Regions from separate parts of the Kitasatospora saccharophila genome, predicted to be linked through region 2. Evidence: riboswitches for the same ligand, from Rfam matches in the RefSeq annotation. Region 2 holds a riboswitch; the other holds the start of a gene.

Region 1 (8,239 bases), on a different contig from region 2:
GCCCGGGCCGGGCCGGGGTCAGACGATCGACCAGGCGATCCCGTCCAGGATGTCGTGCTCGGAGACCAGCAGTTCGGCGGCCCCGGTGCGCTCCATGATCTCCAGCAGCACCAGCGCGCCGGCCCCGATCACGTCCACCCGGCCGGGGTGCATGACCGGGACGGCGGCCCGCTCGGCGTGCGAGGAGTGCAGCAGCCACTGGGTGGTCTCCCGCACCTGCTCGACGCCGACCACCGCGTGGTGGATCCGCTCCGAGTCGTAGCCGGGCAGTTCCAGGGCGATCCCGGCGACGGTGGTGACCGTCCCGGCCAGACCGATCAGGGTGGCGCCGGAGTCCAGCGGAACGGCCCCGGCGACGGTGTCCAGCGCGGCCCGGACGTCGGCCCGGACGGCCGCGATCTGCGCCTCGGTGGGCTGCCCGCCCGCGAAGTGACGCTCCGTCATCCGGACGCAGCCGATGTCCGCCGAGTACGCGGCCCGCACCTCCTGCTCGCCGAGCACGAACTCGGTGGAGCCGCCGCCCAGGTCGAACACCAGGTACGGCGGCCGGCGCGGGCCGCCGAGCAGTTCGCGGGTGGCGCCGGTGAAGGACAGCCGGGCCTCCTCGTCGCCGCTGACCACGCTCGGCGTGACGCCCAGGATCTCCTCGACCCCGGCGGTGAACTCGGCGGCGTTCTCGGCGTCCCGGGAGGCGGAGGTGGCGACCATCCGGATCCGGTCCGGGGCGACCCCGTGCTCGGCGATCACCTCCGCGTACTCGCGGCAGGCCGCGAAGGTGCGGGCCAGCGCCTCGGGGTGCAGCCGGCCCGTGCGGTCGACGTCCTGGCCGAGCCGGACGATCAGCATCCGCCGGTCCAGGTCGGTGATCTCGCCCGTCTCCGGGTCGAGTTCGGCGATCAGCAGGCGGATCGAGTTGGTGCCGCAGTCGATCGCGGCGACCCGGGTGGCGCTCACTGCCCGTCCTCCTCCGGCTCGGTGTCGGCGGCCTTGCGGGCGGCGCGCTCGGCGCTCAGCGCCTCCTTGGCGGCGATCACCGCGTCGTGGTCCTTGGCCTTGGCCCGGTTGCGGGCGACCCGCGCTCCGGCCGCCTCGACCTCGGCGTCGCTGACGCACGGGCCCTTGGCCCACCACTGCTCCAGCATCCCGATCGCCTCGTCGCCGAGCGGGTTGACGCCCTCCCCGGCGGCCAGCGAGTGCCCGACCAGCACGTGCAGGCACTTGACCCGGTCCGGCATGCCGCCGGCGCTGGGGAAGCCCTCCAGCACCTCGATGGCGTCCCGGCGGGCGATGTAGTCCTCGTGCGCCGCCCGGTAGGCGGCGGCCAGCTCCGGGTCCTCGGCGAGCCGGGCGGTCTGCTCCTTCATCACGCCGTCCGCCTCCAGGGTGCCGATCAGCGAGGCGGCCCGGGGGCAGGTCAGGTAGTAGAGCGTCGGGAACGGCGTGCCGTCGGGCAGCCGGGGCGCGGTCTCCACCACGTCCGGGTTGCCGCAGGGGCAGCGGTGGGCGACACCGCGCAGCCCGCGCGGCACCCGGCCGAGCTGGGCGGCGATGGCGGCGACGTCGCGCTCGGCGACCTCGGGGGCGTCGGACGCGGGAGGGTTCTGGTTGCTCATCAGGAGGAGTCTGTTCGTCAGGGGGCGGGGGTTCGGGTGGGTGCGGGGGCTTCGGGAGGGCGCGGGGCGTCAGGGCACCGGCTGCGGCGCGGGCGGCGCGGCGTCGGCGGCGTCCACCGAGTCCCAGAGTCCGGCGTACCAGGGCTTGACGGCCTTCGGCCGGGCGGCGGCGTCGGCCGAGGGGGCCTTGGCGCCGGGCGGGGGCGGCGGGGAGACCGAGACGAAGGGGGTCTCGCCGGGCAGCGCGTAGTGCAGCCGCTCGCGGGCCTGGGCCTTGACGTACTCCGGGTCCTGCCAGCGGGCCTTCTCCCGGCTCAGTTCGTCGACCTGCCGGCGGGCGTGCTCGGCCTTGGCCCGCTGGTCGGCGATCTCGCCGCGCTGGGCGATGTACTGCCGGGCCGGGTAGGCGAGTATCGCCACCAGCGAGCAGAGCACGAGCACCAGCACGGTGGCCCGGCTGGTGAAGCGCGGTCGCGCCGCCAACCCGGGAATCCTCCACTTGGCCATCTGCTCGCCCCTCCTGCGCATGCCGGTGCCCCGGCCCCACCCTACGCGGTGGGAGCCGGGGCACCGGTCACAACAGGCTCAGTGCGTTCAGCCCTTGCTGTGCTTACTTGTCCGCGGGGCGGAACCGCGGGAAGGAGGAGCGGCCCGCGTACTCGGCGGCGTCGTCGAGGATCTCCTCGATGCGCAGCAGCTGGTTGTACTTGGCGACGCGCTCGGAGCGGGCCGGGGCGCCGGTCTTGATCTGGCCGCAGTTGGTGGCGACGGCGAGGTCGGCGATGGTGACGTCCTCGGTCTCGCCGGAGCGGTGCGACATCATGCAGCGGTAGCCGTTGCGCTGGGCCAGCTCGACGGCGTCCAGGGTCTCGGTGAGCGAGCCGATCTGGTTGACCTTGACCAGCAGGGCGTTGGCGGTGCCGGTCTCGATGCCCTTGCGCAGGCGCTCCGGGTTGGTGACGAACAGGTCGTCGCCGACCAGCTGGACCTTGTCGCCGATCGCGTCGGTGATGGCCTTCCAGCCGTCCCAGTCCGACTCGTCCAGCGGGTCCTCGATGGAGACCAGCGGGTAGTCGGCGACCAGCTCGGCGTAGTACGCGATCAGGTCGGCGGAGGAGAGCGCCTTGCCCTCGAACTGGTAGGCGCCGTCCTTGAAGAACTCGGAGGCGGCGACGTCCAGGGCGAGCGCGACGTCCTTGCCCGGGGTGTAGCCGGCCTTCTTGATGGCCTCGGTGATGAGGTCGAGGGCCTCGCGGTTGGAGTCCAGGTTCGGGGCGAAGCCGCCCTCGTCGCCCAGGCCGGTGGAGAGCCCGCGCTCCTTCAGCACGCCCTTGAGGGTGTGGTAGACCTCGACGCCCCAGCGGACGGCCTCGGAGAAGGACTCCGCGCCGATCGGGGCGATCATGAACTCCTGGATGTCGACGTTGGAGTCCGCGTGCGAGCCGCCGTTGAGGATGTTCATCATCGGGACGGGCAGCACGTGGGCGTTCGGGCCGCCCAGGTAGCGGAACAGCGGCAGGTCGCTGGCCTCGGAGGCGGCGTGCGCCACGGCGAGGGAGACGCCCAGGATGGCGTTGGCGCCGAGCGAGGACTTGTCCGGGGTGGCGTCCAGGTCGAGCATGGCCTGGTCGATGAGGCGCTGCTCGGTGGCGTCGTAGCCGACCAGCTCGGGGCCGATCTGCTCGATCACGGCGAGGACGGCCTTCTCGACGCCCTTGCCGAAGTAGCGGCTCTTGTCGCCGTCACGGAGCTCCAGGGCCTCGAAGGCACCGGTGGAGGCACCCGACGGGACGGCCGCGCGACCGGTGCTGCCGTCGTCGAGACCGACCTCGACCTCGACCGTGGGGTTGCCGCGGGAGTCGAGGATCTCACGGGCTACGACGACATCAATGGACGGCACGAGTGCATCTCCTAGCGGAAGCGGATGTGTGGTCGTTACGACCAGAGCCTAGCCGCACAGCGCCGTGCGGCCACGCCCGGCCGGGCCCCGTCTCACGGTGTGGCCCGGCTACTCGTCGGTAGTTCACCTGTTTGACGCCCGCTCCGCCGCTCCCGGCGGCGCGAACTGCTGCGCACGCGCCGGGAGCGGACGGACGGTCAGGGGACGCGGCCCTCGTCAGGGCTGCGGCGGGGCCTCGTCAGGCCGCCGGGCCGGGGCGTCCCACCTGCCGGGACCGGTGCCGGGCCGGGCTCAGAGGGAGAGCACCTGGCCGGGCAGGATCAGGTCGGGGTCGGCGCCGATCAGCTCGTGGTTGGCCTGGTAGATCCGCTCCCAGCCGCCGGACACGTTCCGCGCGGCGGCGATGCCGGAGAGCGTGTCGCCGTCCTGGACGGTGTAGCCGCCGGCGGGCGCGGCCTGCGGGGCGCTGTTCTGCGGGGCGGCCTGGGGTTCGGCGGCGGGGGCCTGGGGCTTGGCAGCGGGCTCGGCCGGCTTCTTCGACGGCGAGCTCTTCGGCTGCTGGGGCGCGGTCGGGCGCTCCTGGGAGCGCGAGGCGGTGTCCTCGGAGGTGTCGGCGGGCGCGCCGCCCTTGGCGAGGCCGGCCCGCTTGGAGCAGACCGGCCAGGCGCCGGGGCCCTGGGCGGCGAGCACCCGCTCGGCCACCGCGATCTGCTGGGCGCGGCTGGCCTGGTCGGCGCGGGCCGCGTACTGGCCGCCGCCGAAGGCGCGCCAGGTGGAGGAGGTGAACTGCAGGCCGCCGTAGAAACCGTTGCCGGTGTTGATGTTCCAGTTGCCGCCGCTCTCGCACTGGGCCACGCGGTCCCAGGTGTCGACGGGGGCGGCTGCCGCTCCGGTGGCGGCGAGCAGTGGCAGGGCCAGGCCGACCGAGGCCACGCCGGCGGCGGCGATGACCTTCTCGGCCTTGGTACTACGGCGGTGACGAGCAGCGTTGGAGAACAGCACGGGACTTCCTCTCCGCACGCCTGCGAGGTGAGCTGTCGGGTTCGGACCGGGAGGCTGGCCCGGCCGCCGGACGCTCCGGACGCGGTTGCGCCCGTTGCTCGGCGGCTTCACCCCAAGCCGTTGGGACCACGGCGTTCACACTGGTTCCCCCGCTCCTGTCCGGTACCTGGTAGGTGGCCCGAGGACGCGGCGGACAGGACTCGGCGTGCCGCGATCGGGGCCCGCAGCTGCGGGCATGTCGGAGAGTAGGCAAAGCTGACGAGCAATCACAAGCTCATATCACCATGATCACGCCGAAATCACGGATCTTCGTGTCACGTACACGAACGATCCCGGTATGTCCGGATTGATTCCGAGCAGGCGTGCGACGCGCGCCCCCGCCCCGGCGTGTCGTCGGCCCTGCGCGGCGGCGTGTCGCGGGTGCTGAAACGGCGTCAGCGGGGCGTGAAGGAGACCGGGAGGTCGCGCAGACCGCGCATGATCAGCCCGCCCCGCCAGCGCAGCTCGGCCGGATCGGCCGCCAACCGAACGTCCGGAAGCCTGGTCAGTAGGCTGCCGATCGCGCGCTGCCCCTCAAGCCGGGCCAGCGGGGCGCCGATGCAGTAGTGGATGCCGTGACCGAAACCCAGGTGCGGGTTGTCCGAGCGGGCCAGGTCGAGGGTGTTCTCGGCGGAGAACCGGGCCGGGTCGCGGTCCGCCGCGGCCAGCACCACCAGCACCGGGTCGCCGACCGGGATCTCCACCCCGCCGATGGCCAGCGGCGCGGTGGCGAACCGCCAGGTGGCCAGCTCCACCGGGCCGTCGTAGCGCAGCAGTTCCTCGACGCCGGTCTCCAGCAGGCCGGACTCGCCGCGCCCCAGCGACTCCTGGAGCAGGGTGCGCTGGTCCGGGCTGCGCAGCAGCGCGTACATGCCATTGCCGATGAGGTTGATGGTGGTCTCGAACCCGGCGAAAAGCAAGATGAAGGCCATCGCCGCGGCCTCGTTCTCGCTCAGGTGCTCGCCGTGGTCGCTGGCCCGGATCAGGCCGGAGATCAGGTCGTCGCCGAGGTCGGCGCGCTTGCGGTGGATCAGGTCGGCCAGGTAGCCGCGGATCTGCTTGACGGCCCGGCCGACCCCTCCCCTCTTACCGCCCACGTGTCGGATCATCATCCCGGCCCAGTCGCGCAGGTCGTCCTGGTCCTCGGCCGGGACGCCGAGCAGGTCGCAGATCGCGTAGATGGGGAGCGGGAAGGCGAACTCGTGGATCAGGTCGGCCTCGCCGCGGCCGGCGAAGGAGTCGATCAGCCGGTCGGTGATCTCCCGCACCCGCGGTTCGAACTCGGCCACCCGGCGCGGGGTGAACGCCTTGGAGACCAGCCGGCGCAGCCGGGTGTGGTCCGGCGGGTCGATGTTCAGCAGGTGGGTCATCAGGTCGGCCTGCCGCTCGCCGGGGATGCCGACCCGGCCGCTGCGGTGGGCCTGCTCGCTGTGGTGCGCCGGGTTCTTGGACAGCCGGGCGTCCGCGAGCGCCTGCCGGGCGTCCGCGTAGCGGGTGACCAGCCAGGCGTCGACCCCGCTCGGCAGGGTGGTGCGGTGCACCGGCGCGTGCTCCCGCAGCCAGGCGTACGCCGGGTAGGGGTCGGCGGCGAACTCCCAGGTGAACAGTGGCGGCTGGGGTGCGTGGGGCTGGTCTGGCATGTCTTGACCGTATCGGGAAGCGCCGGTGCGTGAGTCTGGTCACCTGGTGGGTAATCCCTGTTGCGGAGCGTCGGGGCGAGCCTACGATCCTCCGATAACCACCGTGGGCGGCGTGCGGGTCGGCCACGGGTGCGCGCTCTGAAAGGGGAGCAGGCCATGCGAGTAGCCGGGGCAGTGGTGGTCATCGCGGTGCTCGACGGGGGTTCGGGGGCCGACCTGGCCCGCCGGTTCTCCGCCGCCGGCGCCGCCGGCCTGCTCATCGCCGACCTGCGCCCCGGCATCGCCGAGGACCTGGCCGCCGAACTCGACCGCCCCGGCTGCCCGGTGGTCGGCGTCTCCGGCGACATCCACCACCCGGCGGACATCGCCGCGCTGGTCGACACCGCCGTCAAGCACCTCGGCCCGATCGACCTGTTCGCGGTCGCCGGCCCGGACGGCGAGCGGATCGTCCAGCTCGCCGACCTGCCCGGCCACCTCGACCCGCTGGCCGAGGTCCTCGCCCTGGTCGGCGAGGCCATCGGCGAGGTCGTCCCGACCCAGCGCCGCCCGGTCGCCGACGTCCCGCTGGCCGGCTAGGGCCGGCAGCAGCTCCCGCGGCAGCACGTAGATGCCGTTGCCGATGAGGTTGATGGTGGTCGAGAAGTCCGCGAAGAGCAGGACGAAGGACATCGCCGCGGCCCGCGTGCCACCGGGCGGCGGCCCTGCCCTCTACTCCTCCGCCAGCCCCTCCGCCGCCCGGACCGCCGCGCGGTAGCGGCGGGCCGCCGCGCGCAGCGCCGCGTCCACGTCGACGCCCCGGTCGTGCGCCTGCTGGGCGACGGCCAGCAGCAGCTCGCCCGCGGTCTCGGCGGTCAGCTCGGCGGGCAGCCGGTACGGCGCGTCCGGCACGCCGGTGAAGTGCGCCCGGCGCACCCGGGAGACCAGTTTGGCCGCGTACGCCAGCGCGGGCAGGCCGGAGGGCACGCCGTCGAGCACCGATTCGCGCTGCTTCTCCGCCGCCTTCAGCTGCTCCCAGTTGGCCTCGGTCTCGGCGGAGCCGGTCACGCTGACGTCGCCGAACACGTGCGGGTGGCGGTACGTGAGCTTCTCCACGATGTCGCCCGCGACGTCGTCGATCGAGAACGGGTCCTCGGCGTCCTCCTCGGCGATCCGCGAGTGGAAGAACACCTGCAGCAGCACGTCGCCGAGCTCCTCGCGCAGGGTCTCCCGGTCGCCCTCCTCGATCGCCTCGACCAGCTCGAACGACTCTTCCACCAGGTACTTCACCAGGCTCTCGTGGGTCTGCTCGGCGTCCCACGGGCAGCCGCCGGGCGAGCGCAGCCGGTCCATCACGGTGACCAGGTCGAGCAGCCGGGCCCCCGGCAGGTCGTACGAGCCCGGCAGCAGCTCGATCTCCGGGTGCTCGCCGGCCTCCTCCACCGCGATCCGGGCCAGCGCGTCGGTCAGCCCCGGGTCGCCGTCCGGGCTCTCCAGCCAGACGGCGGGCGCCCGGGCCAGCAGCAGCCGGGCCAGCGCGGGGGCGGACGGCCGCTCCACCAGCTCCGGCTCGACGCCCGCCGCGCGCAGGGCGGCCAGCTGCGGGTGGTCCGCGACGCCGACCAGCACCTCGGGCGCGGACCGGAGCGCCTCCCAGGCGGGCCAGCTGAGCAGGCCGGGGGCGACGCGGTGGGTGGTGGTCAGCAGGATCAGCTTCGGGGTGTCCACGGAACCGAACCTATCGCGGGTCGCGGGACGGCCGGGGCCTCCGGTGCGGTTCCGGGCCGGCCCCGGCCCGGTTCAGCGGCGGCGGCGGGACTTGGTCGCCAGCACCATCAGGCCGGCCAGCACGCAGCCGAGGGCGGCCAGGCCGACCAGCGGGAGGGCGCCGGCGCCCCCGGTCTCCGGGAGGCGGCCGTTCGTGCCGGGGCCGGGCACGGGCCGCGGGGTGCCGCTCGGGTGCGGCGAGGGGCTCGCGGACGGCGACGGGCCGGCACTGGTGGACGGCGAGGGCGACGGCGGCGGGACGGTGACGGTGACCGTCGCTCCGCAGGCGGGGTCGGTGCTGC
Region 2 (8,239 bases):
CGCGGGCGGCCACCTCACCCACGGCTTCCGGCCGAACATCTCGGGCAAGATGTTCGACCAGCGCAGCTACGGGACGGACCCGGCCACCGGCCTGGTCGACTACGACGAGGTGCGGCGGATCGCCCTGGAGTTCAAGCCGCTGATCCTGGTCGCCGGGTACTCGGCGTACCCGCGGCTGGTGAACTTCCGCCGGATGCGGGAGATCGCGGACGAGGTCGGCGCGACCCTGATGGTCGACATGGCGCACTTCGCGGGCCTGGTCGCGGGCAAGGTGCTGACCGGGGACTTCGACCCGGTGGCGCACGCCCAGATCGTCACCACCACCACGCACAAGTCGCTGCGCGGCCCGCGCGGCGGCATGGTGCTGTGCACCTCGGAGCTGGCCGAGCACGTCGACCGGGGCTGCCCGCTGGTGCTCGGCGGCCCGCTGTCGCACGTGATGGCGGCGAAGGCGGTGGCGTTCGCCGAGGCCCGCCGCCCCGAGTTCCAGGTGTACGCCCGGCAGGTGGTCGACAACGCCCGGGCGCTCGCCGAGGGCCTGCTGGCGCGCGGCGCCACGCTGGTGACCGGCGGCACCGACAACCACCTGGTGCTGGCGGACGTCTCCTCGTACGGCCTGACCGGCCGTCAGGCGGAGGCGGCGCTGCTGGACTCCGGCATCGTCACCAACCGCAACGCCGTGCCGCAGGACCCGAACGGCGCCTGGTACACCTCCGGCATCCGGCTCGGCACGCCCGCGCTGACCACCCGCGGGCTGGGCGCGGCGGAGCTGGACGAGGTCGCCGAGCTGATCCACACCGTGCTGACGGCGACCACCCCGGTCGGCTCCTCCAAGGCGCAGTACGCGCTGGACGGGGCCGTCCGCGACTCCGTCGCCAAGCGCGCGGTCGACCTGCTCGCCGACCACCCGCTCTACCCGGGCATCGCGCTCGGCTGATCCTCCCTCCCCGGCGTCCCCGTCCGGACGCCCCCGGCCCGGCCCGCCGCCACCCCCGCGGGCCGGGCCCCCGCCTGCTCCGCCTGCCCCGCCGGGCGCCGGTGCGCCCAGGGCCGGGAACGGTGAACCCACCGCCCTGCGCACCGCGTTCCACCCCCCGCCGGGGGCCGCCGCCGGTCGGTGACCAACCAGCGGACACCCGCGACTACCGGACGGCCCGCGCCGATAGGCTCGCCCCCGCCGCGGCCGGGCGCGCGACGCCCCGGCCGCCGTTCCGCACACCTTCCGCAGGAGAACGCGCATGCTCAAGGTCAACGAATACTTCGACGGCACGGTCAAGTCGGTCGCCTTCACCTCGGCCGACGGCCCGGCCACCGTGGGCGTGATGGCCCCCGGCGAGTACGAGTTCGGCACCGCGGCGCCGGAGGTCATGCACGTGGTCAGCGGCGCGCTGACCGTAAAGCTCCCGGGCGCCGAGGAGTGGCAGACCTTCTCCGCCGGCGAGCGGTTCTCCGTTCCGGGTGACAGCAAGTTCCAGCTCCAGGTCTCGATCGACACGGCGTACCTCTGCGAGTACCGCTGATCCCGTAGCCCCACTGGCCGAAGAGGCCGGTGGGGCGGGCCTCCCTCCTCTCCCGTCCCCTTCTCCTCCGCTGCTTCGCACCGCTGCCCGCCGTTCCGCTGTTCCGCGGACCACTGGATCCACGGGCGGGATCATGCGCCCGTCACCGCCTCCGGCACGGGCCCCCGGGCCCCGGGGACCGCGTCGCTCCCGCCCGGCGGGCTTGCGGGCAGTCGGCGGACGGCGGGGAGGGCGAGCAGGGCGAGCGCGGCCGGGACGGCGAGGGCGGTCATCCCGAACAGGGCGGGCCGCACGCCGAGGCCGTCGGAGAGCGGACCGGCCAGCACCAGACCGAGCGGCATCAGGGCCACCGAGATCAGGTGGTCGTAGGAGCTGACCCGGGAGAGCACCCGCTCCGGTATGTGCACCTGGAGCAGGGTCTCCCAGAGCACGAAGAACAGGGAGACCCCGACTCCGGTGACCGCCTCCAGCGCGGCGATCACCCAGACCGGCGCGCCGGACCCGATGACCAGCGCCTGGCAGGAGGCCACCGCCATCGCCACCGCGGCGACGGCCATCGGGCGGGCGGGTTTCAGGCGGTAGGCGCAGACGTCTCCCAGGATCGCGCCGAGGCCGAAGGCGATGACCACCACGGCCCATGCACCGGCACCGCCCCATTCGCGCTCCGCCAGCACCGGCCCGAGCACGAACACCGAGGGCAGTACCACCACGTGGTAGACCGCTATCGCCAGCATCCCCGACCACACCCACGTCCGGCTGCGCACCTGCTGCCAGCCGACCCGCAGTTCGGCCAGGAAACCGGGCCGCTCGGCCCGCTCCGGGTCGGCGGGTGTCGCCCCGTCCGCCTCCTCGGGTGCCGCCCCGCCGGCCGGGCCCAGCCGGGCCAGCACGGCGGCGCTGGCGGCGAAACTCGCGGCGTCCACCGCCAGCGCACCGCCGGGCCCGACCGCCGCGATCAGCACCCCGGCCAGCGCGGGCCCGACCACCAGCGACGCCGATTGCACGAACCCGCGCAGCGCGTTCGCCTCGCGCAGTCGGTCGGCGGGGACGAGCAGGGGCAGCAGCCCGGTGGAGGCCGGGAGGAAGAAGGCGTCCGCGACGCCGAACAGCGCCATCAGCAGCGCCAGCGTCCCGACCCGGGCGGTGCCGGTGAGCAGCAGCACGGCGGCGGCCGCCTGGACGGCGCAGCGCACCAGGTCGGAGGCCAGCATGATGCGCTGCCGCGGTATCCGGTCCGCCCAGACGCCCCCGGCGAGCGTGAACACCAGCAGCGGGAGCAGCCCGGCCGCCGTGACCAGGCCGACGTCCGCGGCCGAGCCGCCGATCGCCAGCACCGCGAAGGGCAGCGCCACGAACGAGACCCGGTCCCCCAGGACCGACAGCGACTGCCCGACGAACAGCCGGGCGAACCGGCGCTCGGTGCGGAGCACTTCGGGGATCGGAACGCGCACGGGACCTCCTCGACGAATCCGGCGCTCCCGGCCCACCCGACGAACCCGACGAGCCCGACGGACCGGAGCAGCGCACCCGCCGCACGGGACGGCGAGCAGGGCGATCGTAGGAAGCCCGCGCACCCCCTGTCGCGTGATTTATCCGCAACGCGGACAATGCCCCGATTTCACCGAACTTCCTTGCCCTGCAAGTGACTTGACACCAATCGCCTACCGTCGTCGCCCAACCGGTGTGCCCGCCTTCCCCGTTCGCCTTCCCCCCAATCCCACCGATCGGCCACACTTCTCCAGCCGGTCCGCCGACCTCCCGCCCACGGCCGCCCCCGCCTCCGGCCCGAGACATCGTCAACAGGTCGTCCACACACCACGCGGGAACCGGCGTGACGAAGGCGTGATCCGGGCGCGACGCGCTTGTGATTGCCGCGTTCGAGTGAATAGGCTCCTCCCAGCCCGCACCACCGGGCCCCGCGCGCGAGAACGCCGAGCCCTGTCCGCCGCGCCGTCGGGTCGACCACCACCACCCTTGGACAGGGGCGGGGGAACCACGATTGTTGCCGTCCCCCACGGCTAGGGGTGAAGCCGTCCGCACCGGGTGACCGGACGCGGCGGCCGGGCCTCCCTCCCGGTCCGAACCCGACAGCTCACCTCGCAGGCGTGCGGAGAGGATCTCGCATGCTCTTCACGGGTTCGGGACGTCACCGTCGGCAGGGTCCGGCGGAGAAGGCAGCCGAGCGCGCGATCGCGGTGGCCGGCGTGGCCGGCGTCGGCATCGCCCTGCCGCTGCTCGCCGTGACCGGCGCGCACGCCGCCCCCAGCGCGGTCTGGGACCGGGTCGCCGAGTGCGAGAGCGGAGGGAACTGGGGCTCCGACGCGGGCAACGGCCTCTACGGCGGCCTGCAGATCAACGCCCAGCGCTGGACGGACTACGGCGGCACCCAGTTCGCCCCGCTGCCGAACGGGGCCACCCGCAGCCAGCAGATCGCCGTCGCCGAACGCATCCTGGCCACCGAGGGCCCCTCGCCCTGGTCCTCGTGCGTGGACGAGGCGGGCCTGAGCACCGCCACCGCGCCGGGCGTCGTCGACGACAACGACTCGGCCGACGAGACGGGTTCGCTGCGCGGCGCCCGCGGCATCGCGGCGGTCAACGCCGCCCCGGACGGCAGCACCGTCCCGAGCGGGAACACCGCGCCGGTGTTCTCCGGCCTGCCCGGCTACGACCCGGTCTCGCACGTGTACTGGTACGAGAAGAACGGCGCCTGGTTCTGGACCAGCCACCAGAGCCTGTACGAGCGCTACCTGCAGCTGACGCACCCCCAGCCGCAGCCGAGCGCCCCCACCCCGACCGCCCCCGCCACCAACGCCCCGGCCACGGACGCCCCGACCGCGCCGGGCACCCCGTCGGCCGCCCCCGGCACCCCGCTGCTGCCCACCGACCCGACCGCCACGCCCGGCCCGGGCACGCCCACCGACGGCAGCAACGGGAACGGGAACGACGGCAACGGGACCGGCCTGGTCCCCACCCTCCCGGTCACCCCGTCTCCCAGTCCGTCCGGCAGCGCCGACTCCTCCGGCACCACCCCCGCCCCCTCGCCCACCGGCAGCACGGCGGCCCCGGACGCGTCCGCCCCGTCGGCAACCCCGACCCCGGCCCCGACCCCGGACCCGGCCGCACCGACGGCCCCGGACCCGGCCGCGTCGGCGGTCCCGGCGGCGGCCGCGTCCGCGCAGCCGTACACCGTCACCACCGGCGACACCCTGGCCGCCATCGCCCGCGAGCACGCGCTGGGCGGCGGCTGGTCCGAGCTCTACAGGTCCAACCAGCAGGTGGTCGGCGAGAACCCGGACCTGATCCGTCCGGGCCAGGTGCTCGACCTGGGCTGACCGGCTCCGGGCCGGCCGCCGTCACTTCGGGACGGCGGCCAGCCCGGTGCAGCCGCGCAGGCCGTCGCGGCGCTGCTGGGCGGCCTTCGCGGCGTTCCCGCTCTGCGGGACGGGCACGCCCCGGCCGTCGATGTGGGCGGGGGTGAAGGTCTCGCCGGTGACGCGGCCGTCGGCGGTGACGGTGAGCGTGGTGACTCCGGTCTCGTCGGAGGCGGTGTAGTTCGAGGTGCCGTACCAGAGGAAGTTGCCGAAGCCGTACGCCACGTAGGTCTTGCCGAGCATGCCCGCGCCGAGCATGGTGTGGGCGTGGGTGCCGACCACGGCGGTCGCCCCGGCGTCGGCGAGCTTCTTGGCGAGGGCGCTCTGCGCGCGGGTCGGGCAGGCCACGCCCTCGTCGCCCCAGTGCAGGTAGACCAGGACCACCGGCGCCTGCGCCTTCGCCGCGGTGACGGCGCGCAGCAGCGCGGTCTCGTCGAGGGCGGAGGCGATGCCCGGCTTGTGGGCGCCGGCCCGCCACTTCTGGTTGGTGATCTCGTTGACCTGGCTGGCCCCCAGCACGGCGACCTTCACGCCGCGCACGGTGGCGACGTACGGGGCGTACGCCTCCTCGGCGTCCTTGCCGATGCCGACCACCGGGATCGGGGAGGCGGCCTTGGCGGCGAGGGTGTCGGCGAGGCCGTCGGGGCCGAAGTCGACGGCGTGGTTGTTGGCCTGGGAGACCACGTCGACACCGGCGTCCTTGAGCGCGTCGAGCGCCTTGGGGGTGGTGCGGAAGGTGTAGGTCTTGGGTTCGGCCTTGCCCCGGCCGGTGATGGCGGTCTCCAGGTTGAGCACCGCCAGGTCGGCGGCGGAGAGCGTCGCGGAGATCGGGCCGAGGGCGGTGTCGGCCTTGCCCGCTCCGAGCCGGGAGGCGGTGCGGCCCTCGAAGTGGACGTCTCCCGCGAAGGCGACCGTGATGCTGCCGCCCGTGCCGGGGCTCGCCGGGCTGCTCCCCTGCGACTCCCCGGGGGCCGGTCCGGTGGACGCGGCGGCCGTCGGTGCCGGCGTCGCGGACGCCGGGGCCGCGGCGCCGGTGGCAGGGCCGGTGGCGGCCCGGTCCGCGGAGGGCTCCGGTCCGCCGCACCCGGCGACGGTGCTGAGCAGCAGGACGATGGCGGCGGCTGTGCCGGCCGTGGCGCGGTGCATGAACGGACCCCCCGGTGGTTCGGTGACGACGCACTTTATCCGCGTCGCCCGAACACCGGAAGCCCAACATCGACACCGAACGATCACGATCGCACCTCCGGGGCGGACCCGGCCCCCCGCACCGCACCGGCGGGGGCGCGGAGCCCCGTCCGCTCAGGCCACCACCCCGGCGGCGCGCAGCAGCCAGCGGTTGGTGCGGCCGACCAGTCCGGCCCGGTCGAGCACCGAGACGACCTTCTGGGCCATCTCGGTCTTGGTGGCCCGCCAGCGCGGGTTGGCCCGGGCGGCCGCCCTGCCGACCTCGGGGTCGATGCCGACGGCGGCGTAGAGCCGGGGGTGGATCAGCGCGGTGGTGGCGTAGTAGACGATCAGTCCGATGAACAGCTGCTCGTACCGGCGGCGGACCGGGCCCAGGCGCTTGCGGACGAGCTCCTCGCGGGCGTAGCTGATGTGCCGGGACTCCTCGATGACGTGGATCCGGGAGACCTGGCGGGTGAGCGGCTGGAGGGTGTCGTCGTTCATCACCTCGCGCTGGAAGGCGTCCAGGATCTCCTCGACGTACATGGTGCCGCCGAAGGTCTGGCTGTGGGTGGAGATCGCCTTGAACAGTCGGCCGAGGTTGTGCGCAACGAATCCGGCGCCGTACGCGGGGACGCCCATCTTGGCGATCATGCGGGCGAACATGATCGAGTGCCGGCACTCGTCGGCGATCTCGGTCAGCGCGTACTGGACGTGGTTGCTGGTCGGGTCCCGGTCGAAGGCGTGGCGCAGCAGCATCTGCATGAGGATCTCCTCGAACCAGATGCCGACGCTGGCGATGGAGGCGACCTCGTGCTTGGAGAGTTCGATCCGCTGTTCTTCGGTCATCCGCTCCCAGAGGGCGGTGCCGTAGAGGGAGAGGTGCCGGGGCGGGCAGTAGTAGGCGCCGGGGACGGGGTCGGCGTCCCAGTCGACGTCGGTGAGGGGGTTGAACGAGAGCTTCGCGGAGGAGGCGAGCAGGCGTTCGGCGGTGCGCTCCCGGTCGGGGGCGGTGCGGGCGGGCTGGGGCGGCATGCCGGCTCCTTCGCGGTGGGGGGGGCGGAGAGGGTGGAGTGGTGGCACTGCCGCGAAGGTAGAAGTTATTAGACTTTCCGTCAATACACCGCGCACAGAGCGGCCCGGGCCGCCCCGCCGGGCTCCTACCGGCCCCCGCCCCCGCTGGGCCCGGCGGGCCTGCCACAGCTCCTCCGGGCCCGCCGACCCCCCCTACCAGCCCGCCGGGTCCTGCCAGGCCGCCAGCTCCCGTCCGCTGGTGAAGCGCCGCCGCTGCCCGTCCACCGGGTCGGTGAACTCCAGCGAGCGCGCCAGCAGCTGGAGCGGGCGCCGGTAGTCCTCGGGGGCGTCCCCGCCCAGCACCTCGGGGTAGAGCGGGTCGCCCAGGATCGGCAGGCCGAGCCCGTTCATGTGCACCCGCAGCTGGTGGGTGCGGCCGGTGCGCGGGGCGAGCCGGTAGCGGCCCAGGCCGCCGCGGGCCTCGGCCAGCTCGACCCGGCTCTCCGCGTTCGGCTCGCCGGGCTCCTCGTAGGCGTCGAGCCGGCCGCGGTCCTTGCGGATCCGGCTGCGCACCACGGTGGGCAGCCGGGCCGCCGCGGACGGCTCGTACCGGGCGACCGCCTCGTACTCCTTGACGGCCTCGCGGCGCTCGAACAGGCCCTGGTAGGCGCCGCGCAGCGCGGGGTCGGCGACGAACAGGACCACGCCCGCGGTGAGCCGGTCCAGGCGGTGGGCGGGGCTGAGCCGGGGCAGGCCGAGGTCGCGGCGCAGCCGGGCGAGGGCGGTCTCGGTGGCGTGGCTGCCGCGCGGGGTGGTGGCGAGGAAGTGCGGCTTGTCGGCGACCACGATGCGCTCGTCGCGGTGCAGGACCTCGACGGGGAAGGGCACCACGGGTTCGGGCGGGCCGGGTTCGCGGTGGAACCAGACGTGGCCGCCCGGCCGGTAGGGCGTCCCGGCGGTGACCGGCCCGTCGGCGGCGACGAACTCGCCCGCCGCGAGCATCGCCGCGATCCGCCCGTCCCCGGCGGCGGCGCCGTAGCGCTCCTCCAGGTAGGCGCGGACCGTCGGCCAGGGGCCGTCCAGCGGAAGTCTGACGTGTACGGGGTCGATGCCGTCGCGCTGCGGCAGCGGGCCGACCGGGGCGGGTTTCCTACGCACCACCGCGCGCCG

What was found. Region 2 has a riboswitch for cyclic di-AMP ahead of ABD345_RS30285 (transglycosylase family protein). Riboswitches for the same ligand answer to the same signal wherever they lie in the genome.
Region 1: another riboswitch for cyclic di-AMP. It lies ahead of ABD345_RS20780 (transglycosylase family protein); the one in region 2 lies ahead of ABD345_RS30285 (transglycosylase family protein).

The regions. Positions count from the first base shown of each region.
Region 1 is NZ_BAAANS010000027.1:100,840-109,078, forward strand. It holds gene ABD345_RS20760 (Ppx/GppA phosphatase family protein) at 19-954, opposite strand; partial or broken gene ABD345_RS20765 (DUF501 domain-containing protein) at 1,083-1,613, opposite strand; gene ABD345_RS20770 (FtsB family cell division protein) at 1,683-2,096, opposite strand; gene eno (phosphopyruvate hydratase) at 2,224-3,513, opposite strand; gene ABD345_RS20780 (transglycosylase family protein) at 3,805-4,515, opposite strand; cyclic di-AMP (ydaO/yuaA leader) riboswitch at 4,519-4,697, opposite strand; gene ABD345_RS20785 (cytochrome P450 family protein) at 4,950-6,194, opposite strand; gene ABD345_RS20790 (SDR family NAD(P)-dependent oxidoreductase) at 6,351-6,770, shown strand; gene ABD345_RS20795 (nucleoside triphosphate pyrophosphohydrolase) at 6,903-7,898, opposite strand; gene ABD345_RS20800 (DUF7927 domain-containing protein) at 7,971-8,239, opposite strand, start outside.
Region 2 is NZ_BAAANS010000052.1:31,186-39,424, reverse strand. It holds gene ABD345_RS30300 (glycine hydroxymethyltransferase) at 1-937, shown strand, start outside; gene ppnP (pyrimidine/purine nucleoside phosphorylase) at 1,239-1,520, shown strand; gene ABD345_RS30290 (MFS transporter) at 1,652-2,971, opposite strand; cyclic di-AMP (ydaO/yuaA leader) riboswitch at 3,477-3,640, shown strand; gene ABD345_RS30285 (transglycosylase family protein) at 3,644-4,852, shown strand; gene ABD345_RS30280 (CapA family protein) at 4,874-6,037, opposite strand; gene ABD345_RS30275 (AurF N-oxygenase family protein) at 6,191-7,090, opposite strand; gene ABD345_RS30270 (pseudouridine synthase) at 7,283-8,230, opposite strand.